3 regions of the Exiguobacterium sp. s7 genome follow, and region 1 is predicted to be linked to each of the others. Evidence: predicted binding sites of a transcription regulator. Region 1 holds the regulator's gene; each other region holds the start of a gene.

Region 1 (10,035 bases):
CTTCAATCACGACACTCTCGACGTCGAGGCCGAACAAGGCGGCCGCTTCTTCTGTGAGACCTGACGAGGCGATATTCCAATCATACAGGCGAAGACCTGACGTTCCTTGCGTCCCTTGATAACGGACACGCGGTGCAATCAAGTTCTCAGCGACGAGCGTTCCCATGCGGACGGCGTTCGTCGCGAGCGGGATGTAGGCATGTGTGCGCGCCGGGTTGTAATAGACGGCACAGCTGTCACCAGCCGCGAAGACGTCCGGGTTGCTCGTGCGCATATACTCGTCGACGATGATGGCGCCGTTGCCGAGCATGTCGACTTGGCCTTGAAGGAGTCCCGTGTTCGGGCGGAAGCCGACACAGAGGATGACGAGGTCGGCCTCAAACTCACCTTTATCGGTCACGACGTGTGTGACGTTTCCATCTGTCCCTCGGAACGCTTCGACCGTCTGGCCGAGCTCGAGGTCGATGCCGCGTGACGTCATGTCTGCCTCGAGTTGGTCCGTGAACGATTTGTCGAGATATTTGTTCAAGATGCGGTCGGCACTATCGATGAACGTGACGTGTTTACCGTACACTTCGAACGCTTCGACGAGCTCGACACCGATATAGCCGGCACCGATGACGGCGATGTTCGTCGCATCTTTCGCCCGCTCGATGATGCGTTGGGCGTGGCCATAGTTTTTGCAGAGCTCAATCCCAGTCATCTCGATGCCAGGGAGCGTCGGGACGATCGGCCATGAACCAGTTGTGACGATCAAACGGTCGAACGTGTCATAGACGTCTTCTCCCGTGTCGAGGTTTTTCGCAAGGACCGTCTTCGCTTCCGTGTCGATGTTCAACACGTCGTGCTTCATGCGCATCGTCGCGCCGAGTTCTTCGAGTTCGGTCGGTGACGCGTAGAAGAGCTCTTCCGCACGTTTGACGACACCACCGACGTGGAGGGCGATCCCACACGAGAGGAAGCTGACGTTGTCGTTGCGCTCATACACCGTGATGTCGAGATTGTCGTGCTTGGCGAGTAATCCTTTGACTGCTGCTGTTCCTGCGTGTGTACATCCGATGACTGCGATTTTCATATGGTTGTCTCTCCTTTGAGTGTTAGGCAAGTTAGTGTTTGTGATAAATATCACATTTACTTTCTGAACTTAGTGTACTATTTCACAAGAAGGTTTGACAATCCCTTTGCTCACTTTTTCACGTAATTATGTCTAAAGTTTGAACTCCATGTGTGACAACAAAAAAACCGTCCCGCAACCGGAACGGTTCACTTATGAGTTTGTGGTGCGTCGTCCTTTGACCCAGTGATAGATAACGACGCCGATATAGGTGAGGAGACCGATCACATACAGACTGAAGCCAATCAAAATCCAGCCCAGCGCGTCCCAACCGCGGACGAAGACGAGTCCGATGATACACGATACGTATCCCACGAGAAGCAACGTTAACGAGAAGACGAGTCTCCGCTTGAATCGCGATTTCAAAAAGTTTAGCACGGCAATCAACAAAATTGTCGTCAACACGCCGATGATGATGAGTTCATCCCCATAGTACTCCCAAGCCATCGCTTCTCCCCCTGACCTATGTTCGATTGGCTCCATCGTATCACGTCCTCCCCCTGTTCCCCATCTCTAAAAAAAGCCATCCGCATCATCGCGAATGGCTTCTCAGTTAACGAACATAAATCGTCTTCGTCACGCTTCGGCCTTTTGGCGTCACGAGACGGAGTGTCAATTTCGTTCCTTTCTTTTGTGGGGTGAAACTGAGCGTTGTCGACGTCGACGTCACCGTCTTCTTCGCGAGCACCGTCGACCCCCGCGTGAGCGTCAATGTGCCGTACCCGACGTTCGATGTCACCTTCAGTGTCTTCGATGTGCTTGATGGAATCGTCGTCACGAGCGTCGGTGTCGGTCCAGTCGTCACCTTCACCGTCTGCACATGTCGGAACGTCCCGCTTTGGCTCGTCAACGAGAGCGTCGCATTGACCGGTTGCCGCGTGAAGCGGAGCGTCACACGTCCGGTGCTGCTCGCTTTTGCTGTGGCGAGCACCGTCGACCCTTTTTTCAACGTGACCGTGCTATTCGGGATCACGTACCCGACCCAGAGTGACTTCTCATCATTAATCGAGAGCGTCGACAGCGACGTTTTCGGCAACTGAATCGAGACGTCACGCGATTTCGAGCCGACCGATGCTTTGACGCGAACACGATCCCCCGGTTTGGCGGGGACGGTGTAACGTGTCGTCGATAGGCGTTTGGCCGAGACGAGTTTGTCATTTACATAGAAGCGCACTGTCGCCGTGCTCGTCTTTTTGATTGAGAGTGTCGCTTGTGTCTTTGTCATCAACGTGTCCGTCACACTGAGCGTCGGAGTGAACGCACGAACGGTCTTCGTGAGTTCGTACGTCGCATCGCCGCTCGAACGAGTGACGAGAATGACTTCCCCTTCTTTTAATGGCGTCTCGAACGTGTACGGCATGACGCGTGTTGTCGCCACATGCGTCCCGTTTCGATAGATGCGATAGGCCTGATCGGTACTCGATGTGATGTTGATGGATTTGTCATACATTAACGGTGTCCGAGTCCACGAAAAGACAGGCGGTTCCACTCTTGTCTCCACGGTCGTGAGCCGGAACGCTGAAGCGGGTGCCTCTTTTAACTTGAAGTAGACTTTTGTTCCGATGTCTACAGGCATCGTATTAAACTCTTTAATCGAAATGAGTCCGTCTTCATCTGCCTGCTCATTCGAAATTTCGTAGTATTTCCCACTGCGAATCAACACATCCACTGCGGCGTTCGGCGTCGTTTTCAATGTGACACCTGAAGTGACCGTTTTCGTCAGAACCGAGATACCATTTGATGAAGTATCGTCACTTTCTTTGACCGTCTGAAGTTCAATCGGATCGGCGTAAACACCTGACCCACTACCGATTTTCACAGTCACACGCGATCCAGGTGTGAACCACCGCGCCGGTTGCCACGTATAGCGTCCCGACTCATCCGATCGGATCGTCGCCGATTGATAGTTCAACAATGAATCCGATGAGTTCGATTGATACAAGTTTTTCGTCACACTGACAAACACCGGCGTGTTCGGTGTCGTCTTCCCGCTAATCGGACCTAAGACACCGGTTGGCGGGTCGAGTGTGAGTGGCACATAGTTCGATGCCCATAAGTCTAACCGGCGCTCAAAATCGTTCCACTTAAAAATCATGTCATACGACTCATTCGTCTGTAACGTCAGTTTCCCTTGCTCCCAAACGAACGGGTCGTCTTGATAGGCTAAACGTGCCGTCAGCTCAGTCGCTGGAATCGGTAAGGCCGTACCATCAACGAGCGTGGCCGTTCCGTTGACGTCATATGGACGACCTACCTCATAGCGATTCGTCGTTTTCGGCACATTGACATTCAGTTGCCATGGCGCTTTCCATAAAGACTCCGGCGTGTACACTTCCGTCTTCTTCATACCAAAAACGTACCACGGACCGTGTTGTCGAATGTCAGCGTCATCAATCGGTGCCTCTTTCCACTCATTCGTGCTGACGTTATAACTGACATAGAATGTCGTATACATTTCTCGCGTCATGAAGTAGTAGGTGCCGTCTTTCCACGTAAGATTACTTATGTTTGGCGCATCTTTCTCAATCCATCGTTTCGTCGCCAAATCGAAAATAAACATGTGCTCCGAGTCATCACTTTTGATCACGAACCATTGATTCGCTTCTTTCATGTGACGGGCCCACCTCACCTGTCCTGAATAGGAACTGATTGTCTCAAGCACTTCTCCTGTCACCGTCCGCTTCGTCACTTGACCGTCGGCGAACGCGAGGACGTTCCCATCATCGAGCAGACTGTATACCGGATCGCTGCCTTTCGTGAGCGATCCGAGAATATCACCTGACGTCGACGTGATGATATACTTTTCGTCATCAGCCCATAACATCATTCCTGTTGTTACATTCGTTGAGACGAGTCGATTCTCACTTCCTGCTTCGATCGGGAATGTCGTCGCCACATTCGTACGTATATCCCACATCACCCAATCCGGCCACCCTTTTAACATAAATCGGCCGTCTCCGATGGCATACATATTGTAAGCAGCAGACACACGAATCGGTAACGTATATTCCTCACCGGTCTGAATGTGAATAAGCGTCTCCGGATCTCCCGAACGCCACACATATCCACTATCTCCTACGACTTCTCCTGCCGGAATGATTTCCGGTTTGGCATAATCCTCTGCTCGGACTTCTACTCCCGGTGCTACCATCATGACGAGCACCACGAGCATGCTCCATAACCACTTCTTCATTACTCTCCTCATTTCTGTTTATGAATGCATAACTTTCAAAAATAATCCATTTTTTTGATTTAACCCTCCTAATTTTAAGTTGTTTTTTCAAAATTGAATAGCCCTAAAATCAAAAAAACACCACGTCGCATGACATGGTGTTCACTTCTCATTCATTTGTTTCATCAAATCGACTTGTTCTTTCACCATCGCCTCTTTCTCACGTCGGAGCACACCCCGGTACGTGATGCGTGAAATCGATAAACTGATCTCATACAAGAAGAAGAGCGGCAGTGACACCATGAGGTGCGACGTCAAATCCGGCGGCGTGATAAAGGCCGCGACAACGAACAAGGCGAAGTAGGCGTACTTCCGGATCGATGACAGGAAGTACGGCGTCACGACACCGATGCGCGTCAAGAACATCGTCACGACCGGTAACTGGAATAACAGTCCGAATGGGATGGTCAGTTGCAGCAAGAACGTGAAGTAGTTCGACGCCCCGATGATTTGCGTCAGACCAAGGTCTTGCCCGAGGTCCGTCGAGATATCGAGGACGAGCGGGAACAACCAATAGTAGGCAAACGCCAAACCGACGAGGAACAAGATAAAGATGATCGGAATATAGGCGAGCGTCGCTTTCCGCTCGTTCGGATGCAGACCAGGTGCGACAAACGCCCACAGTTGATACAGTAGAAACGGACCAGCCGCGACGAGCCCGATGACGAGCGCCAAGTTCAAGTAAATCATGAGCGGGTCCGCGACCCCAAAGGCGTTCAATTCAAGGCCTCGTTCGACGAGGTCGGCCTGGAGATAGGCGAGCACATATTTGACACTCGGCAAAGCAATCAAAAAGAAGGCAAAGACGACAAATGCCGACAGCATCAGTCGTCTCCGCAGCTCTGTCAAGTGGTCGGACAGTGCCCGTTCTTGATCAGGTTGATGGCTCATCGCTTACTGCTCTTTCTTCTCAATTTCTTTCTTGTCTTTCTCGTCATGCTCGTTCATCATGCCACTCGTGGCATTTTTGAACTCACGGAGCGTCTGTCCGGCGGCACGGCCGAACTCAGGCAATTTCTTCGGCCCGAAGATGATGAGCGCGATAATCGCGATGACAAACAGACTTGCTCCGCCTGGAATACCGACGACGAGTGACGATAATAGTAATTCCATTATTGATGGACCCCCTCAGCAGATGGATAGTGTTGCATAAAGTAAATGAGCGACTGGAGTTCGATCGACAAGTCGATATGATGGACGCGGACCGTATCCGGCACAGTAAGCCTGGCCGGTGTAAAGTTCAAGATGCCTTTGATGCCGAAGCGGACCAAGTCATCCGCGACAGGCTGTGCATAGGCAGACGGCACCGTCAAAATCGCGACGTCAATCTTGTTTTGCTTCATAATCTGTTCCATCTCATCGACGTGATGAATCGGGACACCGGACATCGTCGTGCCGACTTTTGTCTCGTCTGCGTCGAACCCGACGACGATATGTGTGTTATTGTTTTTAAGGAAGTTATAGTTGACGAAAGCTGTCCCGAGATGACCAACCCCGACCAAGGCGACGTTCGTAATCTCGTCCTGATTCAGTGTCTTACGGAAAAAGTCTAACAGATACTGTACGTTATAGCCATATCCCTTTTTACCGAGCGCACCGAAATACGAGAAATCGCGACGGATCGTGGCCGAATCGACCTTGACCGCCTCACTCAGTTCAGCAGAAGAGACACGCTGTTTTCCTGATGAATGCAGGCTTTGGATAAACCGATAGTATAGTGGCAACCGTTTGGCTGTCGCTTGCGGAATCTTTGGTTCGTTTTGACTCAACGGAAAGAGCCTCCTTTTTACGACGCGTTTCAAACGAATCTAATTTCATACACCTTGATTGTAAACGAATTCACATAACCACTCAACGAATATACCTGAAAAGACTAAAAAATACAGTATACTAAATAGAGAGAAAGGGGTTTTTTCACTTGATCCTACTGCAAGTCAATAACTTATCGAAATCATTCGGCGTTGAGCCGATTTTAGAGAACGTCAAACTCGAAATCCAAGAAGGCGAACGCGTCGCCCTCGTCGGCCGGAACGGCGCCGGCAAGTCGACACTGCTCAAAGTCATCGCCGGGGAATACAACTATGACTCGGGCGATATCATGAAACCGAAAGACGTGACGATCGGCTATCTCGCCCAAGATTCAGGACTTGAATCGAACGAGACGATTTGGAACGAGATGCTTACCGTCTTCACCGACTTAATTGAACAGGAAAAAACGCTCCGCCGCATGGAACAAGACATGGGATCTGAGCGCATCTTGAACGACCCGGCCGCCTATGAGCGCCTGCTGTCGTCTTACGATGAAGAACAGCATACGTTCAAAGACCGCGGCGGCTATCAATACGAGGCGACGATCCGCTCCGTCCTTCACGGGATGCGCTTCTATCCGGACGACTTCGAGCGCCGCATCGATACGCTTTCCGGTGGACAACGGACCCGCCTCGCCCTGGCGAAGATGCTCCTTCAAAGTCCAGACCTGCTCATCTTGGATGAGCCGACGAACCACTTGGACATCGAGACGCTCGGTTGGCTCGAGAAGTATTTGAGCGGTTATAAAGGCGCTGTCCTCATCGTCTCCCACGACCGCTATTTCCTCGACCGGGTCGTCTCGGTCGTCTATGAGCTGTCACGCCACCGGAGCCGTCGCTTCGTCGGCAACTATACGAAGTATCTCGAACAGAAGGCCGCGATCTATGAGCAAGAGAAGAAGCAGTTCGAATCCCAACAAGAAGAAATCGCCAAGATGCAGGACTTCATCCAACGCAACATCGCCCGGGCGACGACGACGAAACGCGCCCAGAGCGTCCGCAAACGTCTTGAGAAGATCGACCGGATGGACGTGCCGGATGGTGACGAGCGCAGTGCCGTCCTCTCGTTCTCAATCAAACGCCAAAGCGGGAATGACGTGTTGAGCGGCAGCGACCTCGCCATCGGTTATGAGGAGCCGATCGCCCAGCATCTCCGCTTCCAACTGCAACGCGGCGAATCGGTCGCCCTCGTCGGTCCGAACGGGGTCGGTAAATCGACGCTCTTGAAAGTGTTGACGAAACAACAGCCGGCGCTCACTGGTGACATCCGCTACGGCACAGGCGTCGAGATCGGCTACTACGACCAGGAACAACAGAACTTGTCGGATGCCAACCGCGTCATCGACGAGATTTGGAACGACTGGCCGCTCATGCGCGAACAAGAAGTTCGCAGCCTGCTTGGTCAGTTCCTGTTCAGCGGTGACGACGTCATGAAACGTGTCCATGAACTGTCGGGTGGAGAGCGGGCCCGCTTGACGCTCGCGAAACTGAAGCTCGAGCAACCGAACTTGCTCATCTTGGATGAGCCGACGAACCACTTGGACCTCGACTCGAAGATGATCCTCGAGAACGCCCTCGTCGACTACCCGGGCACAATCTTGTTCGTATCGCACGACCGTTACTTCATCGACCGGCTCGCGACGCGCGTCTTAGAGATCACACCGAACGGCATCGATGAATACCTCGGCGATTACTCGTATTACGTCGAGAAGAAAGAAGAACTTGAAGAACTGGCCCGACTCGCCCGCGAAGAGACGAAACAAGTCATCGTCAAGAAACAGCGCGCCGACAAGGAGCAGCAACGCGAGGAACGCCGGATGAAACAACGGATCGAGGAGATTGAGCTCACCATCGAGCAACACGAGGCCCGTCTCGAAGAGATCGAGCAACTGTTGTGTGAACCGGACGTCTTCAACGACTTCGCCCGGGCACAGGAACTGTCGACCGAGTCCGATGCGACGAAAGAATCGATCACGGCACTGTATGCAGAATGGGAGGAGCTCCATTCATGATGCGATCCCGTGCGATGCGAATCGAGTGGATGCACGCCTTCCTGACTGGTCTCGCCTACATCGTGCCGACCGGGACGGAGTACGTATCCGAACTGATTCGTGGGGAACCGACCGTCGTCCCGTCGTTCCTGTTTTATTTCCTGCCGGTCGTCATCGGCTTCATCATCCAGACGTGGAGCGGGATTGTCATCAGCTTGTTGAGCGGTCTGCTCATGAGCACGCTCTTTATCCGCCTCGTCGTCTGGCCGGTCGATGTGACCGTGCACAGCTTTTACACGCCCGGCTCGGTATGGGGCCACTTCTATCAGTCGACGCTCCTCATGTGGGTGCTCGCCTTGATCGTCTATGTCGTGAGCCGAGTGAATATGTGGTATAAACAAAAGAAACATCATCCAGAAGTATAAAAACAGGGAAGCCGCTCTCCATTGTGGAGGTCAGCTTCCCTGTTTTACGTTTAGAAATAACGCAGCGGTTGGAAACCGCGCGTGTGGAAGTCGAGCTTGATGCCGTCTTCCGTGATGAAGAACACGTACTCGTTCGTATCGACGTCACGGACGAACACTTTGTAGAATGTGAGCGCCTCTTCGTCGTTCGTCACATATTTTGCCTCATGCGTCGAGATGACTTGGGCGAACAGTTGCTCTTCGTCAAACTCGTTGACAATGTCCTCGAACTTCGCCGCCTCTTCTTCGGTCGCTTCTCGTCCCGGTGCGATTTGATAATACGCATCGCTCGCTTTCGGTTGAACGCCGAGGTTGCGGTCGACGACGATGACGCTTTCGATGTCTTGATCGTCTAAGCTCTTATAGCCGTACAACGTCTCGACGAGCGTGTTCTCACCCGTAACCCGGCCGATGCCTTCGAGCGATTCCGCTCCTGTGAGCGACCGGACGCGTGTCGCTTCCGGCACGATCTCTTCTTGATAGGCGATATTATAAGCGCGGATGATCTCCCGTACTTGCAAAAACGTCGCGACGACGAGCAGTACGACGAGACCTCCAATGATTATGCGTTTCATCATCTGTATATTTCCCCCTAGACTGTCATGCTCTCTTCTAAGGATAACCCAGGAACCGCATTCATCGCCAGTGTATCGCGCTTTCCGCGCACATACGCGTGATGTGCCGCGACTCCAATCATACCGGCGTTGTCTCCGCATAGATCAAGTGGTGGGATGACGAGGCGGATGCCTTCGCGGTCCGTCGCTTCTTTGAGCGCAGCGCGGAGTCCACGGTTGGCTGCGACGCCACCTGCGACGAGCAATTGCTTCGCTCCTTTTTCTTTCACGGCACGAATCGCTTTCTCGACGAGCACTTCGACGACACTCGCTTGGAAACTGGCCGCCAAGTTTTCAGGGATGACCGTCTCCCCGCGCTGTTCGGCGTTGTGGACGGCGTTGATGACCGACGACTTGAGCCCGCTGAAGCTGAAATCGAAACTTCCCGCTTCAAGCCGAACCCGCGGGAACTTGTACGTGTCTTCTCCATCGGCCGCGAGACGGTCGATAGCAGGTCCACCTGGGTAAGGAAGACTGAGCGTCCGTGCGACTTTGTCATATGCTTCTCCGGCCGCATCGTCACGTGTCTCCCCAATGACTTCGAACACACCGTGCTCGGGCATATAGACGAGCTCCGTGTGGCCGCCCGATACGACGAGACAGACGAGCGGGAACTCCATCTCCTCGACGAGTTCGTTCGCATAGATGTGTCCGGCGATGTGATGCACGCCGATGAGCGGTTTGCTATGGGCGAAAGCGAGCGCTTTGGCCGCACTGATTCCGACGAGGAGTGCCCCGACAAGACCCGGTCCTTGCGTGACCGCGACGGCGTCGACGTCTTGCATCGTCACACCCGCTTCACTGAGGGCGTC
Region 2 (10,035 bases), on a different contig from region 1:
CACAGACACTCCGTTCTTCATTCGACCAAGATACTGAACATGTTCGCTATATCTAAGACAGGGAGCGCTTATGCTTCCTTTGTTTTTGCCCCACGATAAGGAGAATTGATATGAACTTTACAAAACCATTTATTAACGAAGCCTGGGATCGCCTTGGCTTTACTGAACCAATGCCGGTCCAAGCCGAAGCCTTCCCGCTTCTTCTTGACGGAAAAGACGTCACGATCGAAGCGCCGACAGGTACCGGGAAGACGCTTGCTTACTTATTACCCGCCATCGAAAAAATTGACGCGTCGAACGACCGCATCCAAGTCGTCATCGTCGCGCCGACGCGTGAACTCGTCATGCAGATTCAAACGGTCGCGCAACGCTTCACCGAGAAAGGTGACGTCCGCATCGCTTCGTTCATCGGTGGTGTCGAGTTGAAACGTCAAATCGACCGGTTGAAGAAAAAACCACATTTGATCGTCGGGACACCGGGCCGACTCGTCGAACTCATTGAGAAGAAAAAGTTGAAACTTCACGAGACGCATACGATCGTCCTCGACGAAGCCGATCAAATCATCGATAGCGGTTTGACAGAATCTGCCGAACGGATCATCAAACATACGGCGCATGAACATCAAATCGCCCTCGTCTCGGCGACACTCACAGACACGCTTCAAGCTTGGGCTGCCCCATTCTTGAACGAACCGGCCCACGTGAAAATCGAGCGGGCGGTAAGCGCACAAGTCACCTATGGCTACATGTTGACGACGCGTCGGTATAAACCAGAGTTGCTCCGCCGCCTGTCTCACGTCGACAACGTCAAAGCGCTCGCTTTCATCAACAACCGGTCGTTCTTGCCACCGTTGAAAGGTGAGCTCGACAAAATGAAAGTGAACTATCGCATGCTCGACAGCTTGAAAGGAAAGCGCGAACGTGTCGAAACACTTCGTGAGTTCCGTAAAGGTGACTACCCGCTCCTCATCACGACTGGCCTCGCAGCCCGTGGTCTCGATATCGAGGAAGTGACGCACGTCGTCCACTTCGACTTGCCAGAATCAATCGATGACTTTATTCACCGCTCAGGCCGGACAGCACGCGGCAACGCGGCTGGGACGGTCCTCTCGCTCGTGACAGATGAGGATTTGACCCATTTGAAATCGTTCGCCCGTCAACTCGGCGTTGAATTGAAAGAACTCGAGATTTACCGTGGCGACGTCATCGAGAAACGAATCGAGGATAAACCGCCGGTCGTCAAGCGTCCTGCGAATAAACGAGGACCACGCCGATGAAAAAAGACCGGAAAGTAATTCCATTCCCTTTGCTCGTAGAAGAGTCCGAATTGCTGGCCGAGCTGAAAAAATTGTATGAGCAGGCCGCGCTCGCGCGCAGCACGCAATGGACGAACTATATACAAGAGATCGCCTCGGAAGGCACGTGGCATTTGAAAGACGCGGAGTTGTTCCGCGACTTGTTCATCGACTGGGCCGTCTTCTTCGAGACGGACGAAGACGGGATGACGCCGCATGGCCGCTACTTGGCGGATCACAAGGCCGAGATGTCCCCCGCCCTCTATCACGCGCTTCGGGGCTTGGCGGTCCCGCGCTGCTCGGTCTTCGAAGTGACCGAGGACGGTTTACGCGATTGGGAGACGAAAGAAATCTACAAAGTGACGCTTCCGGAGGCTCGTGAACCGGGCGATGTGATGCTCGGTAAACTGCTCGATATCCGCGGCAACTGGCGATTCGGGTCGGCGTTCCTCGCCCTCCCGGCGAAGATGGCCGGTAACGTATCGGACCTGTATATCGATTTCACCGACGAGGTCGGTCCAGGTGCGTTCCTCGACCAGTTCCCGGAGTTCTGTGCGGAACTGATCGACATGTTGCTTGATTTAGAAGAAGGGGTCATCATCCCGAAACCATCAAAATAAGCGAGAGGCGGCCGCCTCTCGCTTATTTTTTATTCCACGTAATATTCTGTGTTGGTCACCAATGCTTTCGCTTCGTCGTTCGTCGCTTTCACCGTGGCGCTCGAGATGGCTTTTCCATCTCGATAGACGTCGATGACGGCCCCGTCTTTCGTAGGACGGGCATGGTACAGTCGATCCCCGATGTATGAGGTCGTGCCGACCGAACCATCGATGACCGAACGTGTTGACTGCTTCCCAGTCTTCAAATCGATGACGAATTCGGTCCCGTCTTCCTGTAACGAAATCAATTGATCCTCGTACACCGTCGCGTTCCACATGTCACCGTCTGGAATCAATTCAACGACTTGCTTCGTTTCCGCATCATACGCATAAATCCCAATCTTTTCTTGCTCACTTAAATAAGTTTCTCCATTTTCCGTGATGGATGTTTGCTCGGTCATGCCAACCGGGATGAACCGATTATCCGCGTCAATCGTCGCCATGTGCGGTCGGAAAGCCCACGATGTTCCAGTCACGGTCGAAATGGATTCATCTTGTAACGCCACGCTCTCGATCACGATTTGTTTGGCAACCTCATCGAACCTAGCAATTTTCGTCTCTGGATTCTCTCCATAACCATCTCGGTAAATGACATGCACGTTTCCTTCATGAACAAAGAGGCCGGCCCAGGGACTGTCCATCAATTCAGAAGCGCCATCAACTTCATTCCCAAAGACTTGTTTGGTGACTTCTTGTCCATTCATTCGAAACACCGCAATCTCTTTGTTCCCGTTCTGGCCGACGCCAATATAGCCGTCAGCTGTTCGAATCGATTGCATAAAACTTAAGCCAGACAATTCTCGATAAAAACCACGAACTGACGGATCTACCTCGCTCCGATAATTTAACGCCTCTTCGATATAGTTCACATTGCTCGTCACACGACTACGATCGGTCGTCAATTGGAATCGTTCCGTCGTACCTTCTTCTTCCGTTCCGTAAAATAGACCAACCGTTTGTGACTTCCACACACTAGGATTCGTTTTGACATCTAACTCCCATTCCGCTTTCGTGTCCCGCATATCGAAAGCGAACGTCCCGAGACCGATGACGACGACCGCACCGAGTGCGACCACATTCCACATTCGTTTCATACGCTCACCTCACACACTTAATTTCTTCATTAGGTAACGACGACTAATCCACACCGCTGCCATCATCCATGCCATCAGACCGAGACCAATCACAAGCATCATCTCATCCATAAACAAGCGGTTCTCCAGGAAGAAAAGTGCCGTCATAGGAACGACAATCAACGTTCCAAGCATCAGCATCGCAATGATTGACGACCACATTGTCCGTTGCCATAGACTTCGTTCAATCAACACGAATGTGAAGACGAATAAAATGATGATCACAATCAGCACTTGATGGATGATAAAGTTGACGATTGAAGCAGGATACATGATTGAGAGCGCCCCATCGTAGCCGATGGCCTGTTCGAAGGAGCCACGCATCGGAATCATTTGCGAGTCAAACCAACTCGAAAACGCTATGTACTGGAGTTTGAGCGCAATCCACTGGACGGAGAACAATCCAAGGATCATCAACATCATCGTCACTAGCTTCGCACCGAAGACGAGCATCCGCTGTTGCGGCATGAGCAGCAGGCGCATCATGAACGTGCCGCGACCTTGGAAATCCCGATACCAAATCCAAAAACTGAAAAATATCATCGCCGTCACCGCTACCCCGATTGACAAAATAAACGCCATGCCTCCGAGATAATTGGCGAACGTCAAGATATAATCCGGTGTCCCGGTGCGACGGATTTCTTCATACATATTCGTCTCGCTCCATAAAAAGAATCCGAGCCAACCGAACTGAACGACGACGAGCAGTGTGATCAAGATGAGATACGGTTTCGTCATCCGTTCGACTTCCCATCCGATTAGTTTCAATAAGTTCATGCCCCAAACTCCTCTCTCATGACATCGACGATCGACTTTCCGTGAATGAAGCGGACGTCTTCAACGTCGAACTCACGGACGATTCGACCGTTGTTCAACATGACGGCCTTATCGACCAAATATTCGATGTCTTCAATCTCATGCGTCGTGATCAAGACGCCGCGGTCTTCCATGATGTCACTCGAGAACAACTCGACGATTTGTTCTTTCGAGAATACGTCGATGCCCGAGAACGGTTCGTCGAGCAATAAATAGTCCGGGTCTTGGGCGATGCCGAGCGCCAAATTCACTTTCGCGAGCGTGCCTTTTGAGAGTTCATTCAACTTATCCTCTGGGAACAGCTTGAACTCGTCGACGAGTCGCGCAAACAACTTCGCGTCGAAGGTCGGATAGAAGTCGCGCATGAACGCCTCGCAATGTTCAATCGTGAAATGGAGCGGGAACGTCGAGTGATCCGGCACGAACGCGACACGATTCAAGTCGAGCGGTTTGCCGTCGACGAGCACCGTGCCCCGGTCGAATGGCGTCAGCCCCATGATCCCTTTGAGAATGGTCGACTTCCCGGTCCCATTCAAGCCGATTAGGCACGTGATTTCTCCTTTTTGGGCCGTGAACGACACGTCTTCGATAACTTGTTTTCTCCGGTAACGTTTTTTAACTCCCAATACTTCGATCATCGAGATTCCCCTCCCCGTATTGCCGTTTGATTTTATCGACGAGCTCATCCATCGTGACGTCGAGTTCTTGAATCGATTCGACGAAGACGGCGACCGCCTCATCGACGAGTTCGGTACGGATCCGTTTCAATACATGTTCATCCGTCGTCACGCGGCTTGGGCGATTCCGTTCGGTCGTAATCAATTGTTGTTCCTCCATTTCTTTGAACGCCTTTTGGACGGTGTTCGGGTTAATTTTCAATTCGCTCGCTAGCTCGCGCCGCGACGGCATCTCTTCGCCCGCTTTCAGTTCGCCAAGTGCCATTTTCTTTTTGAAGTAGTCGACGACTTGGATGTAGACCGGGGCTCTCGTGTTGAATTGTATGATCATGTTGTCACCTCTCTAAGTGTATGATGCGACTAATACACTACCTGACTGTATTATCACCATAGTACACTAACGGAGTCAACAGTTTTTTCCAAAATAAAAACGCATCCTCCTATAAGTGGATGCGTCAACTGGATTGAACGATGTGATTGGCTTTGGCTTTCGGGTTGACCGTCTTCAAATAATGCACTTCTCCGGGCCAGTACCGGCGCTCGTACTTGGCGATTCGCTCCGACAAATCGCCGATATACGTATCCCGATTCAAGACCCGTTCATACCGGACCTCCCGCGGACAGTCGAGATAGACGACGTAGTCAAAATAAGGGTGCCACTCGTCCCGCAATAAGAAAATTCCTTCGATCAAGACAAGTGCGTTCGGAGCAATCTCGATCGTTCGCATGACGATTTCGTCCCGGTCGCGCGCATAGTACGGCAACGTCAGCGTTGTCTCCCCTTGCCGCAACGGTTCGAACAACGTCTGGACAAGTAAGTCGACGTCCCATTGGAGCGCATAATATTCCATCGCTTCCGATTGTCCCGTCTCGTAACGCCGATGTCGCTCGACGATAAAATCATCGATATGTAGCATCACTTCCTTCGGTGAGGTCCCGCGCAGTTGATCAATAAGCGTCGTCTTCCCAGCTCCGCTCAATCCATCGATGGCGACGATGAACGGCCGGCCATGCGGATGCTTGGCGTGTTCTCGACGAATGGTTTCCCGTAAAGTGTCCATCCCCTCATCCCCTTCCTACAAAAAAAGCCAGCCCTAAACTACAGGGCTGACTTCAGTTTACCAGAGCACCCAGCCTTTCGCTCCCGGTGGCGCACTCTCAATCAAGTGCCAAATCGGGACCGTATAAGCGAACGCGATCAAGACGAACGTGACGGTGATCCATAGTTTCCAGTTTTCAAAGAAACGAGGCGTCTCCATCGCTGCCTCTTCCGTCTCAGCGAGCGGGAATTCTTCCTCCCCTTTCGGCGCGAGGAACGACAAGTTGAACATTGAGTAAACGAAGATGAGGACCGAGATCAAGAGGATTGTCCCGCCAATCGCCATGGCGATGTGGTATGGAATCCATTCGCGCGTAAGCGCATCCGAGAAGTACGTTGCCGGTCCGGTCCGACGCGGGTTACCTTGGAGTCCTGAGATGTGCATTGCGTAAGACATGATTGACATCCCAAACGCCCACGTTCCCGTTTGAATCAATCCGAGTCGGTTCATCTTTTTCGTGAGTGTACGACCGCGCAATACCGGTACGAGCCAATATGCCGTTCCGAAGAACGTCAAGGCGACGGCCGTCCCGACTGTGATATGGAAGTGACCTGTGACCCAAAGTGTGTTGTGGACCATCGCGTTCAATTGGTGCGATGCGTTGATGATCCCGCCGGCTCCGGCTGGAATGAAGAACAACATGCCGACGAACGGCGCGAGGAAACGGACATCCCCATATGGCATTTTCTTGACCCAACCGAATAACCCGCGGGCACCGAGTGCGCGACCACGCAGCTCGAACGTCGCAAACAGCGAGAACGCCGTCATAAACGACGGGATGACGACGAGGAACGTCAAGATGACTTGAACGAACTTCCAGAACGGCTCAATCCCCGGCTCTGTCAACTGGTGGTGGAAACCGACCGGGAACGAGAACAAGAGGAACAACAGGAACGCCATCCGGGCGAGCGCATCCGAGAAGATTTTCCCCCCGATGACTTTCGGCACGACCGTATACCAGACGATATAGGCTGGCATGAGCCAGAAATAGACGAGGGGGTGACCGAAGTACCAGAACAACGTCCGTGATAACTCAATCCCGACCGTATCTTTCCATCCGAGCGAGAGCGGTAGCAGCTGGAACAGAATCGTTCCGGCAACACCGAGCGTTGCGATGACCCACAATAGCATCGTCATGACACTCATATACGCCGGAAGCGGCGGGTGAATACCTGGGTTCTCCCGTTTGTAGTCCGCATACATCCGGAACATGGCGAACGCAGACAACCATGTGCCGACGACGAACAAGACGAGGCCGATATAGAAGATCGGGTCGGCCATGAGCGGCGCGTAAAACGTATACAACACGGTCGCTTTATTGGCGAGCACCATGATCGTGACGAGCACGGCACCGGCGATGATCATCCAAAATCCGAGCCACGCGACCCGGGTCGGGAACGACTCAAAACGTCCGAACGACTTAGCGAGGAGCGCGTAAAGAAGACCGATGATGAACATTGTCGTGAAGACGAGACCGAGCATGATGCCGTGCGCGGTCAAGAGTTGATAATAACCGAACACTTCCGGGATGACGCCCGTTCGGATGAGCGTCTGCATGAGTCCTGCCAAACCGCCGATCAGGACGGCGAGGACCGAAATGACGACATGGGCATAGGCGAGGCGCGCTTCTTTAACACCGATACTTGGTACCGGTACGCCGCGTTCCATTTCCCACTGTTTTAATTTTGAGGCTACGTCATTCATTTAGTCCACCACCTTAATTTTTGTCGACATCATGTGATGTCCGGTCCCACAGTATTCGTTACATAGAATCAAGAATTCGCCTGCTTCTTCGAACGTATACGTGAGCGAGTTGATGTGGCCTGGCACGACCATCATATTGACCGGTGTCCCTGTCAATTGGAACCCGTGGACGACGTCCGGTGACGTGACGAGAAACGTGACTTTCGCCCCTTTTGGGATTTCCACATTGCCCGGTGTGAATGTGAACGCTTGGGCGACCATGACGAGCTCATACTCGTTGTCACCGATTTTATGAAGCCCTGGTTTGTCGAACGGTGCAGTTTGATGCACTTTTGCCGGGTCGATCAAATCGGCGTCCGAAGCCGGCTGATTCCCTGCAGCAAACGCAGAGATACCGAGCACTGTCAAAAAGACGCCTAATAGAATAATGCCGAATACTAACCAATACTTCTCAAGTTTATGAATATGCATCGTGCTTCCCTCCTCTTGCTCGTTATCGTGTCACAAATAAGTAAAAGACCGACGACCACATGGCAATGATGACGCCAGCGACAATCATGACCGATGTGAACGTGCCTTTTAAGTTCGGTTCTTGTCCATCGTTTTTCTCCACGTGAAGGACCCCTTTCCCTTTGATTTCCACTTTCATTGTATGAAAAGGGGCACTGATTAATATGTGACATTTGTCACTTCAAAAGTGACAATCACATCAAATTTGCGTAGTTTCCACACATAAAGTTCACATTTGGAAAAAAGGCATACAAAAAGGCGATTGCTCCGACATCAGTCGGTCCAATCACCTGTTCATGTTCTCATGTTGTGACGCCGCACGTTTTTCAATGCTTATGAACGGCAAGTCAAAGCCGACAAATACCGGCGGGACAGCCTTCGCAGTAACATAGCTCTTTTAGGAAATCGATGTCATGCAACACCATCGATGTCGGAGTCGTCGTTAACACGCCTTCTTTCCGCCACTGGTTCATCATTCGATTGACCGTTTCGCGAGGTGCACCGATCAATTGTCCGAGTTCGCCGTCAGACGGATGTCTCGGAACTGTGACCCCCTCTGTCTCCTCTACGCCGTGCATTGCCGCCATGCGAAGCAACGTCGAGGCGAGCGCCCCTGGCTTCCCATACAGCAACAAGTCACGCAACTTCATCTCGGACTGTTTGCGCATCATCGAAGTCCAACGCAACACCTCCGTAGCCAGCTGCGCGTCTTGACGCACGAGCTCGTCCATTTCTTGTTTTGAAATCCAGCCGATGACACTGTCCTCGGTCGTCTCGATACTGTAGGAGCTCGGGAATACATCGTCGATGTCGAACTCTCCAAAGAAGTCGTCAGCGCCGTATATGAACATGATGAGCGAACTCCCTTTTTTCGTCAGTTTCGTGAATTTGACGGTACCGCTCTTCAAATAAAAGAACTTACTGCATTTTTCTCCTTCCCAACAAACGATACTCGCTTTTGAATATTCTTGAAACGTCATCATCTCGAATAAGAGCTGTTTCGTCTCTTCTGAGAAGACGAAGCTGTTCGGTTGGGTCGTCCCACATTTCATAGTCATGTTGTCTGCTCCCTCCACTGGTCTCATGCCTAATCTGGCCTCGTGCGTGATATATGGTTTTATTATACAGGAGGGCAAGGGGCATTTTCATAAAAGTATGTGACATTTCAAACAATCGTCTTATTTTTTCGTTCACAAAAAAAAGACTGCAGGCTCTCTGCAGTCTAATCCAATCATCGGTAGACGAGTCGAATCAACTTCTCGGCTCCTTTGAAGTTCGGATAACGAACCGGTAAATCAAATTTCGTCGTATTGCGTAAAATCGATTTGGCATGGCTGAACGTCTCAAAGCTGTAGCGACCATGATACGAGCCCATTCCGCTCTCACCGACGCCACCGAACGGCAGGTTCGGGTTCGTCAAATGCATAAGGACATCATTGACACAACCTCCGCCAAACGTGAGATGCTTCATCACCTTCTGCTCCACCTCTTTCGTCTCAGTGAACAAATAGAGCGCGAGCGGGTGTGGACGCGCTGCGACGAAATCAATCACTTCGTCGAGTTGACGATACGTGAGTACCGGTAGAATCGGCCCAAAAATCTCATCCTTCATAACGTTTGCGTCTTCTTCGATGTCCGTCAATACAGTCGGAGCGATCTTCAATTGATCTCGGTCGGTCTGACCTCCGAAAAATACGTCGCCTTCCGTCAAATATCCGATCAAACGGTCGAAGTGTGTCTCATTGACGATTCGTGTGAACCGCTTCGTCCCGACGCCATTCCCGAACATCGTGAACGCTTCACGTTTAATGGCTTCGAGGAATACCTCTCGTTTCGATTCATGGACGAGGACATAGTCTGGAGCGACGCACGTTTGCCCGGCGTTCATCCATTTGCCCCAAGCGATCCGTTTCGCCGCAATCTCGATATTGGCATCGTCATGGACGATGGCCGGCGATTTCCCGCCGAGCTCAAGCGTGACCGGCGTCAAATGTTTCGCCGCCGCCTCCATGACAATTTTCCCGACCGGTGTCGACCCAGTGAAGAAGATATGGTCCCACTTCTTTGCGAGCAGTTCCGTCGCCACGTCTTTATCTCCTTCGACGCTGACGACGTAGCGGTCAGTGAACGCCCGTTCGAGC
Region 3 (10,035 bases), on a different contig from region 1:
AGTGTATGATAACGTGGCATACGGGCCGCGCACACACGGGATCAAAAACAAGAAAGTGCTCGATGAAATTGTCGAACGTTCGCTTCGCGGCGCGGCAATCTGGGATGAAGTGAAAGATCGTTTGAACGAGAACGCCTATGGCCTCTCGGGTGGTCAACAACAACGTCTCTGTATCGCGCGTACGCTCGCCATCGAACCGGACGTCATCCTCATGGATGAACCGACGTCAGCGCTTGACCCGATTTCGACGCTTAAAGTCGAAGAGCTCGTCCAAGAGTTGAAAGAGCAGTACTCGATCATCATCGTCACACACAACATGCAACAAGCGGCTCGTGTATCGGATAAGACGGCGTTCTTCTTGAACGGAGAAGTTGTCGAGTTCGATGCGACCGACAAAATCTTCTCGAATCCAACTGATAAACGGACTGAAGATTATATTTCTGGCCGGTTTGGTTAAGAAGGGGAGACAATCATGGCACAAAATCGCACATTCTTTGATATGAAGTTAAACGAATTAGAAGATAAAGTCGTTCGCTTGGCAAACTTGACGATGCGCCAAACGGCGACCGCCATCGAGGTGCTCGAGAAACGTGACCTCGAGCTCGCCCAGACGGTCATCGACAACGATAATGAGCTTGACGACCTCGAGCTCGAAATCAACGACGAGGCCATTCTATTGATCGCGAAACAGCAACCGGTCGCAACCGACCTCCGCCGCTTGATCGTGACGATGAAATCGGCGACGGACCTTGAGCGGATTGCGGACTATGCGACGAACATCGCCAAAGCCGTCGGCCGTATCGAGCACGTCCCGTACGTCCTCGACATCAAACCGCTCAAACAGATGGCCGAGCAGTTGATCGACATGCTCGAGCTCGCGACGCGCGCTTACCGGAAGGGTGAGGTCAGCCGGGTGCGTGAATTGAATGAGATGGATAAAGTCATCGATGATTTGAACTTACAGACAATCAAACAATACATGGGATTCGTTCCGAACATGACGGTTGGGACGAACGACGTGTATGAGTTTTCGAACATCGCCCGTTATTTAGAACGGATGGGTGATCATGTGACCAATTTCGGAGAACATCTCATTTTCCTTGAAAAAGGGAAACATTATGATTTAAATCAGTGATAAGAGTGGTAAAGAACAACAGACCAGTTGTTCTTTACTTTTTTTTGTGCAGGAATTCACGGATAAGGAGCGAATAGTAGAACACATGGATTTTTTTTAGGAAGGGAGCCACATATATATGGAAGAGAAAATCGTTTCCTTGAAACAACAAGGACTGACGTTAAAACAGATTGCAGAACAATTAGATATGCCAATCGGGAAAGTCCAATACGCTTGGCGTAAATGGCGTTCCCAACATGGGGAGCCGGCGAAGCCGGTAGCCGCACCAAAACGAAAGACTGAAGGGAAGAAAGCAATGACATCTAAATCGAAGCAAGTACCCGCCTCGTCTGTGAAGCAGGTCGCTTCGACACTGCAACACGAGGAGCCTGCCCAATCACCGCTTCTTGACAAAGGTCCAGAAGGGTTCTGGAAGCTCCCAGACCGCTACGATCAAGATTTGATGCATGCGGTCGTCCAATCACCGAACGCCGTTTACGTCTTCTGGGAAGTGTCGGACAGCATCAAAGAGACGCTCTCGATGCAATTTATGCGTCCATGGGAAGACTTGCCGAAAGCGTTCCGCATCCTTGACATCACATTGCTTGATTACGCGAGCGGGCATGCGAACCGGGCGTATACGTTCGAATTGCCGGAGATGACGAACAGTTGGTTCGTCCGTCCGCTCGACCCGAATACGACATACGTATTTGAGTTTGGGATTCGGACGATGGAAGGGGAGTTCCTGCCGTTGCTCGCATCCTCACCGATTGATACGCCACGGGCAGAGCCGGCCGGGCACGGTCGTTTCGCCGAACCGGTGCGACGCTGGCAATACGGGGAAGTCGAGGCTCCTGAACTACTCGACACGTTACCAAAATATTCCGCATATCGATTCGTGCGCTGAGGAGGATTTTTTAGATGAAACCAGGTTATTTTTCACTCGTCCTTCATGCCCACCTTCCGTACGTAAGACATGAAGAGAAACACCGCCTAGAAGAGAGATGGGTGTATGAAGCCATCTCCGAGACATATATCCCGATTCTTTGGCAAGTCGACCGTCTGCAAAAACCGCTCCATTGGACGGTCAGCATCTCACCGCCCGTCGTCGAGATGCTCGCCGACCCGCTCGTCCAGGACCGTTACGTGGAACATTTGGATGAGATGCTCGAATTGATTGAGATCGAGCTCGCCGAAGGACGGAGCGAACAGGAAGTTGAGACGCTCCATTTTTATCGCGGGCGCTACAACGATTTGAAAACAACGTTCCTGCATTGGGAAAAGAACTTGAACCATGCGTTCCGTACATATCGTGAGCAAGGGTTCATCGATATGGTCACGTGTACGGCGACGCACGGCTTCAACCCACACTTGTTCACTGAGCAGGCGGCTCGCGCTGAAATCCGGACGGGACTGAACTGTTTCGAACGTCATTACGGGTTCCGTCCGACCGGCATTTGGTTACCGGAATGCGCCTACACACCAGGTGTCGACCGTATCCTTTATGAAGAAGGGATTCGCTATACGTTCGTCGATGAGCACGCCTTGCTCGAAGCTGATCCGACGCCGGAGAAAGGCATTGGCGCTCCGGTCTACTCGCCACATGGCGTCGCCTTGTTCCCGCGTGACCAAATCATCTCCGGAAAAATCTGGAGCTCGATGATCGGGTATCCGGGCCATCCGGACTATCGCGAGTTTTATCGTGACCTCGCCTACGATCGCGACTGGGAGTATATTGAAAAGTTCATGCATCCGGAAGGAATTCGCTTCGATACGGGCTTGAAGATGCACCGCATCACGGGCGACTCGGATGAGAAAGACTATTATGTCCGCGCCTGGGCCGAACATCAAATCGACAACCACGCCCTCGATTTCGCACAGACGCTCGAAGGGCATCTCGAGGCCCACGGTGGACAGATGTTCCCGCCGTTCCTCGTGACGGCACCGTTCGATGCTGAGCTGTTCGGACACTGGTGGTTTGAAGGACCCGAGTTCCTCGGGAAAGTCGCCGAACGGCTCGAAGAGTTTGGCATCGAGACAATCACGCCAGCCTTGTTCCTCGAGCGTCACTTCCAAGACCTCGAGACGGTCCACGTATCGATGAACACGTGGGGACGTAAAGGGTACGGCGACGTCTGGATCAACGAACGCAACGAATGGATGCTACGTCACTTACACATGATGGAGACGCAACTCGTCAAAGACGTGGCCGACTATCGTCACAAGTCGCCACTCGTCGACCGGACACTGATCCAACTCATTCGCCATTACGTACTCGCTGTGTCGAGTGACTGGGCGTTTATCCTCGACGGGCAGACTACGGCCCAATATGCGGCAGAACGGTTCCGCGAGCATACGCGATTGTTCGCCGAGCTCGAGACGGCACTTTATCAAGACAAGCTATCAGACGAGTTGCTCGCTGAACATTATCGCGCGTATCCGTTCCTTGACGATGTGGACATCGACATCGACACGTTCTTGTCGCCACACGACTATTATGTGACTACGGAGCGTGGCCAAGAGGACGAGGCAATCCTCGTCTTGACGCCTGAATATACAGGCAACGTCGTCGGGGACCTCGGTCGTCGCGTCATCGACGAGGTCGAGGCACGAGCAGCGGACGGGGAGACAGTGTACGTCTTGACACCGTTCAAAGAAGGGTTGCCGGAATATGAACGCCACAACCGTGTTCACGTGTACCGCGTTCGCCTGACGAGCCCGTTCTTGGAGCATGTGATGAACCAAGTTGCGGCTCAAAACGTGGCCTACGTCAAACTTGCACATGAGCTTGTCTCGAAAGTCACCTTCAAAGCGATCCATCAATTCGATTGGATGACGATTACAGCGGCACGTTCACTTGCGAAAGCACTACACGTTCCGTTATACTCAACTATGTTGTCATTTGAAACGACTCGCAATCCGCATGGACACGGCGGACTGTTCGACGCAATCCATCGAATCGAGAGCAGCATCCTCGCTGAAGCCGATACGGTCTTTATTTGCGAACAACTGTCGACCGAGGAAGTCGGAATGCGCTATCCGATTGGCGATAACGTAAAAACCTGCCTGCCGCTCGATGCTTCGCCATACGGGCAGAAACGTTTGAAAAAGAACACGAAATAACCTTGCTTTTTCAAATAAAACTTGGTAGGATAATTGAGTATGCTTAGACTGTAAAGCAAAAGCACTTGATACAACATCAGTAAGATGGGAGTGAAAGAAATGCGCGTTAAAATCACACTAGCTTGCACAGAAACAGGCGATCGCACGTACATCACGAAGAAAAACAAACGTAACAACCCAGAGCGCCTCGAATTGCGCAAATACAACCCACGTCTCCGTCGTCACACGCTTTACCGCGAAGTGAAATAATGAGACTGGCCGTCACTCATGTGGCGGCCTTTTTTTGAACAAGGGGGAATTGAAGTGATTGAAAAGAAACTACTCCGGCAAAACGTACATCGTCAAATCCGTGAACTCGACGACCGACCGGACCGGGACCGCGTCATCATACATACATTGACCGAACTGAAAGCGTGGCGAGAGGCAGACACGGTGGCCGTCACGCTCGCCCTCGATTTAGAGATTGATACGTTGCCACTCATTCGCTTAGCTTGGCAGGCAGGAAAATCGGTGTTCGTGCCGAAAGTTACAAAACAGGGACTTACGTTCCATGAAATTCATTCGTTCGAAGACCTTGAGCCGGGCGTCATGGGTATTTTAGAGCCGACGACGGCCGCGACGACGCGGACGATTGACGTCTGTATCGTCCCGGGACGTGTCTTTGACCGGTCCGGGTATCGGATTGGCTGGGGTGGGGGGTATTACGACCGTTTTATAGCGACGTATGAAGGTGTCACCATCTCGTTGGCCTATGACGTCCAACTGCTCGATGACATCCCGGTCGAGCCACACGACATTCCTGTCGAATTTATCGTGACGGAAAGGGAAACGGTTCTATGCTCGCCATCTTTCTCGTAACTTGTCTGGTAGCCTTCGCCGGCTATCGTCTGCGCTCACTGACCCGTTCTGGGGCTGTCTTGACGGTCGTGACGGGTACGGTCATTGGGTACGGATTTGGTTGGTTCGGGCTCTATTTGCTCGGTGTCTTCTTTTCGACGTCATCGCTCGCCTCGAAATACCGTTCCCGCGACAAAGAGCCTGTCGATGAAATCGTTGAAAAATCGGGACCTCGTGACTTCGCTCAAGTGCTCGCCAACGGTGGTATCGGGATGGCGACGGCGCTCGGCATGTTGCTTACACCGAACGATGCCTGGTTATTCGCGTACATCGCTTCGATTGCGGCGGCGACGAGCGACACATGGGGCTCCGAGTTCGGGGTGCTCGCCAAACAAAAACCGCGCTCCATTTTGACGTTCCGCGAAGTGGAACCGGGAACGAGTGGCGGGGTGTCTCCGTTCGGGACGTTCATGTCGGTCGCGGGGGCAACGGTCATTATCGTCGCTTCGTTGCCATTTATCGATATCAGCTTACGGTTCGCCGGCTTGTTGATTGTTCTCGGGTTGACCGGAAGCGTTGTCGACACTCTCCTTGGGGCGACGGTTCAACGCAAGTTTCGTTGTCGTGTATGCGGTAAGCTGACCGAGAAGAAAGTCCATCATCACGAGCCGACGACTTACGTTTCAGGCTGGCGCTTTCTCGGCAATGACGCCGTCAACTTTTTGGCGATCGCCTCGGCGGCGGCGATTAGTTTCCTCTTGCTGCGATGAGGGTAGTACAGGCAGTGAAGATGTTTCAAATGAATGTGAATATTGTCACAATATTGCCAAACTGAAAACGGTTTCCCTTGTAGTGAGTATTTGTGAATGATGTTACAATCTTTATGTAACAGACAAAACAAAAACATGAAACAGATTGTTCGAAGGGTGGAGAATCAATATGGAAACATTAAATCATGCTAAAGTAACACGCGTCGCGCTCGTCGGGGCCGGAGCGGTCGGTGCCAGCTTTGCTTACCAATTGACGACAGCTAGTCTCTGTGAGGAACTTGTGATCATCGATATCAACAAATCGAAAGCTGAAGGGGAAGCAATGGACTTGAATCACGGTGTCTCGTTCGCCTCTTCACCGATGCGCGTCTGGGCAGGAGACTACACAGACTGTGGTGCAGCAGATATCGTCGTCATCACTGCCGGCGCACCGCAAAAACCAGGTGAAACACGTCTCGACCTCGTCGAAAAGAACGCCAAAATCATGAAGTCGATGATTGGGGACATCATGGCATCTGGTTTTGATGGCATCATCATCATCGCCTCAAACCCGGTCGACATCATGACCCACTTGGCTTGGAAATATTCAGGATTACCGAAGCATCGGGTGTTCGGTTCAGGAACGGTACTCGATACGTCACGTCTTCGCTACATGCTCGGTGATTACTTCAACGTCGATCCACGTAACTGCCACGCTTACATTATGGGCGAGCATGGTGACACAGAGTTCGCGGCATGGAGCAACGCCCGTATTTACGGAAAATCGGTCGAACAGTTGCTTGAAGAGAATGACGAGTACACATGGGAAGACCTCGAAGATATCTACGTCAACGTTCGTGACGCAGCCTACCATATCATCGAACGTAAAGGGGCGACGTACTACGCCATCGGTCTTGGTCTCCTTCGTCTTGTCAAAGCCGTGCTTCGCAACGAGAACACGTTATTGACGGTCGGCGCGCACTTGGACGGTGAGTACGGTTTGAACGACATCCACATCGGGGTACCAGCGATCATCAACCGTCAAGGTGTCCGTCAAGTCGTGGAAATCGAGTTATCAGAAGAAGAAAAACAAAAGATGCATCATTCGGCAGAAGTGCTCTTGAAAACGATGCAACCTGTCTTATAAAACCGAGCAATCCTTCGCTCATCACCGTAGCCGGCTAACGCCGCTACGGTTTTTTTGTCATCCGCTCTTCTCGACACGTTGCATAGAGGCTCTCTTTTGTCGCCAGCTATAATTTCCTTTAAAATAAAAGTATAGAAGGAGGTGACCATCGATGTCAGAGCCAGCTTGTTTTTGGGAAGACGTATATCGTGCCGTCGAAGCAGGAGGACGCATCGAGGGCGTCTTAGAGCCGTCGCGGGCACTTTTATTGTTCGACACGAAAGCGGGGGACGTCTATCACCTCTACATACGGACGGACAAAGCCTGGGCGAACCATGTCGGCATGGACGTCGAGGCGGTCATGAACTCGTTTCGATTGGCCCGCATCGGTCGTGAGAAGTTACACGTCCACATTTACGGCGATCCGCTTGTCGATGAGGAGCGCCTATCGTCCCTCACGTTCCCGATTGCGGCGAAAGTGAAGCTCGGCATGAGACCGTGTGGGCAAACAGAAGAGTCGTACCGACCACGGGCTGTCGCGCTCGATCAACAACGGAAGAACGAACTAAAGCAACGGTTCTCCTTCGGGAAACCACAATTCGTCTATGGACTCATGTTCGTGACGTTTCTTGTCATGTGGTTCGCCGAATCGATCGGGTCGACGCTCGACCCGAATACGCTCATCCGCTTCGGGGCGAAAGTGAATCCACTCATCGACGAAGGGGAATGGTGGCGCCTGGTCACACCGATGTTTCTCCATATCGGCTGGTTCCATTTCGCAATCAATATGTTCGCGCTTTGGTCGCTCGGTCCGCTCGTTGAACGGATGTACGGTTCGTCACGCTTCGTCACCATTTATTTGTTAGCCGGCGTCATCGCCACAGTCGCCTCTTACGCGTTCAGTGAAGCCATATCGGCCGGGGCCTCGGGGGCGCTGTTCGGGCTCGTCGGGGCACTCCTCTATTTTGGCCTCCGAGACCGTTCCTTATTTATGAAGACGCTCGGTCCGCCGCTGTTTATTATGTTAGGATTAAACGTAGGACTCGCTTTCGTCCTTGGCGCTAGTTTGGACCATTCCGCACATGCGGGGGGGCTGGTCGGGGGCTTTCTGATGGCGGGAGTGGTCGGCTTGCCGGATGAGCATACGAAGAAGCGCCGCCTGTTGTTTGCGGTGATCGTACTCGTGGCATCTGGAGCGTTATTCTGGTTCGGCTATAATCGATGACAAAGGAGTAAGGATATGATTAATACGTTGAAGCAACTGGTTGAAATTCCGAGTCCGTCCGGCATGACGGATGAGGCGATCGGCTTCGTGGAGCAAGAACTCACGAATCTCGGCGTCGCCACGAAACGCTTGAATAAAGGAGCGCTCCTGGCGACGTTTGACGGGAAATCGAATCGGGCGCGCCTGTTGACGGCTCACGTCGACACGCTCGGGGCGATGGTGAAAGAGATTTTGCCGAGTGGCCGTCTACGGTTGACACAAGTCGGCGGCTACGCCTGGACCGCCATTGAAGGGGAGAACTGTTTGGTCCATGCGGAGGCGGGTGAACCTGTCGAAGGAACGATTCTTATCCATCAATCAAGCGTCCATGTGTATAAAGACACGAACAGTGCCGAACGGACGGCATCAAATATCGAGGTACGACTGGACGCTGACGTTCATTCGGCTGAAGACGTGCGTGCCCTAGGCATCGAGGTCGGGGACTTTGTCTCGTTCGATCCACGCTTTCGCCAGACGAACGCGGGCTATATCAAATCTCGACACCTCGACGATAAGGCGTCCGTCGCCATTTTGCTCGACTTGGCAAAAGACCTCGTCGGCGCCGACTTGCCACATCCGGTCCATTACTTGATCTCCAACTATGAGGAGGTCGGGTTCGGGGGCAACGCCGGGATCCCGGAAGCGGTGACCGAATATATCGCCGTCGATATGGGAGCGCTCGGGGACGGCCAGCACTCGGACGAATATACGGTTTCAATCTGCGCAAAAGATTCATCAGGTCCGTACGATCTTGGATTACGCCGTCAGTTCACCGCGTTGTGCCGGGAACACGGTATCGCCCATAAAGTCGATATTTATCCGTATTATGGATCCGATGCCTCGGCAGCAATCAGTGCCGGCTACGATGTACGCCATGCACTCCTCGGACCAGGCATTGAGTCGAGCCATAGCTATGAGCGGACGCATACAAAATCGCTCGAAGCGACACGGGAACTGCTCTATCGTTATGTGCTCACGACGATGGGAGACGGACGATGAGAAATTTTTATGATGTCCAACAATTCTTGAAATCATTCGGGACGATCATTTATATCGGCGAACGCGATGCCGAGATTGGCCTCATGATGATGGAACTCGACGAGTTGCATGCCGGCGGGATGATTGAACAACGAGAGTATGACACGGCTAAGATCATTTTGACGCATGAATTGAAAAATTCAATAGATTGACAGAAAAACCCCTAGTGCAAAGGTTTGCACTAGGGGTTTAATAGTGTAAACTATGGGATGAAAGCGATTTAATCGAGATGAGGAGTGGAACAGATGAAGTGGTTATTAGGAATCGACATTGGTGGGACGACGGTGAAAATGGCCGTCTTAGATATGAACGGGATCATTTCTGACAAATGGGAGATCACGACGGACATTCGAGAAAACGGGGTACATATTCCGACTGATATCGCTGCTTCATTCGAGGCTTATCTAGAAAAATCGGGCAAAGCGAAAGAGGAGTTCGCCGGTGCGGGAATCGGGGCACCTGGATTCATCAACTTCTCCGAGGGTGTCGTCGAATACTCGCCGAACATCGGTTGGAAAAACTTTGCGCTCGTCAGCGAGTTTGAGAAAGCCGTGGGATTGCCGGCCGTCCTAGAGAACGACGCGAACGCCGCCGCACTCGGTGAGATGTGGAAAGGTGCCGGTGAAGGCGCGTCAGAACTCCTTGCCATTACACTCGGCACGGGCGTCGGTGGCGGTGTCATCACGAATGGGAACATCGTCCACGGGGCTGCAGGGATGGCTGGGGAGATTGGTCACATCACTGTTGAACGTGACGAGTCGAAAGGCGTGATGTGCGGTTGCGG

The links. The regulator Rex, encoded in region 1, represses fermentation and respiration genes when NADH is low (regulators of the CRP and FNR family bind a similar motif). The targets are predictions, from matches to a motif close to TTGTGAAATATTTCACAA.
Region 2: KNP79_RS10940 (cytochrome c oxidase subunit 2A) is a predicted target of Rex. The motif match lies at 8,059-8,076, and genes of this name have one in related genera.
Region 3: KNP79_RS04000 (L-lactate dehydrogenase) is a predicted target of Rex. The motif match lies at 5,878-5,895, and genes of this name have one in related genera.

The regions. Positions count from the first base shown of each region.
Region 1 is NZ_JACSLO010000020.1:6,190-16,224, reverse strand. It holds gene KNP79_RS14890 (FAD-dependent oxidoreductase) at 1-1,075, opposite strand, end outside; gene KNP79_RS14885 (YesK family protein) at 1,268-1,561, opposite strand; gene KNP79_RS14880 (hypothetical protein) at 1,668-4,307, opposite strand; gene tatC (twin-arginine translocase subunit TatC) at 4,449-5,237, opposite strand; gene KNP79_RS14870 (twin-arginine translocase TatA/TatE family subunit) at 5,241-5,459, opposite strand; gene KNP79_RS14865 (redox-sensing transcriptional repressor Rex) at 5,459-6,115, opposite strand; gene KNP79_RS14860 (ABC-F family ATP-binding cassette domain-containing protein) at 6,265-8,166, shown strand; gene KNP79_RS14855 (hypothetical protein) at 8,163-8,570, shown strand; gene KNP79_RS14850 (hypothetical protein) at 8,621-9,187, opposite strand; gene tsaD (tRNA (adenosine(37)-N6)-threonylcarbamoyltransferase complex transferase subunit TsaD) at 9,202-10,035, opposite strand, start outside.
Region 2 is NZ_JACSLO010000008.1:46,247-56,281, reverse strand. It holds gene KNP79_RS10990 (hypothetical protein) at 1-56, shown strand, start outside; gene KNP79_RS10985 (DEAD/DEAH box helicase) at 111-1,277, shown strand; gene KNP79_RS10980 (hypothetical protein) at 1,274-1,915, shown strand; gene KNP79_RS10975 (hypothetical protein) at 1,945-3,048, opposite strand; gene KNP79_RS10970 (hypothetical protein) at 3,058-3,864, opposite strand; gene KNP79_RS10965 (ATP-binding cassette domain-containing protein) at 3,861-4,541, opposite strand; gene KNP79_RS10960 (GntR family transcriptional regulator) at 4,519-4,911, opposite strand; gene KNP79_RS10955 (kinase) at 5,036-5,641, opposite strand; gene KNP79_RS10950 (b(o/a)3-type cytochrome-c oxidase subunit 1) at 5,699-7,384, opposite strand; gene KNP79_RS10945 (cytochrome c oxidase subunit II) at 7,385-7,855, opposite strand; gene KNP79_RS10940 (cytochrome c oxidase subunit 2A) at 7,878-7,997, opposite strand; gene KNP79_RS10935 (Crp/Fnr family transcriptional regulator) at 8,242-8,952, opposite strand; gene KNP79_RS10930 (aldehyde dehydrogenase) at 9,126-10,035, opposite strand, start outside.
Region 3 is NZ_JACSLO010000002.1:283,560-293,594, forward strand. It holds gene pstB (phosphate ABC transporter ATP-binding protein PstB) at 1-457, shown strand, start outside; gene phoU (phosphate signaling complex protein PhoU) at 473-1,135, shown strand; gene KNP79_RS03975 (DUF4912 domain-containing protein) at 1,254-2,021, shown strand; gene KNP79_RS03980 (1,4-alpha-glucan branching protein domain-containing protein) at 2,036-4,237, shown strand; gene rpmG (50S ribosomal protein L33) at 4,322-4,486, shown strand; gene KNP79_RS03990 (5-formyltetrahydrofolate cyclo-ligase) at 4,541-5,095, shown strand; gene KNP79_RS03995 (DUF92 domain-containing protein) at 5,074-5,844, shown strand; gene KNP79_RS04000 (L-lactate dehydrogenase) at 6,014-6,970, shown strand; gene KNP79_RS04005 (rhomboid family intramembrane serine protease) at 7,122-8,174, shown strand; gene KNP79_RS04010 (M42 family metallopeptidase) at 8,190-9,212, shown strand; gene KNP79_RS04015 (YqgQ family protein) at 9,209-9,403, shown strand; gene KNP79_RS04020 (ROK family glucokinase) at 9,497-10,035, shown strand, end outside.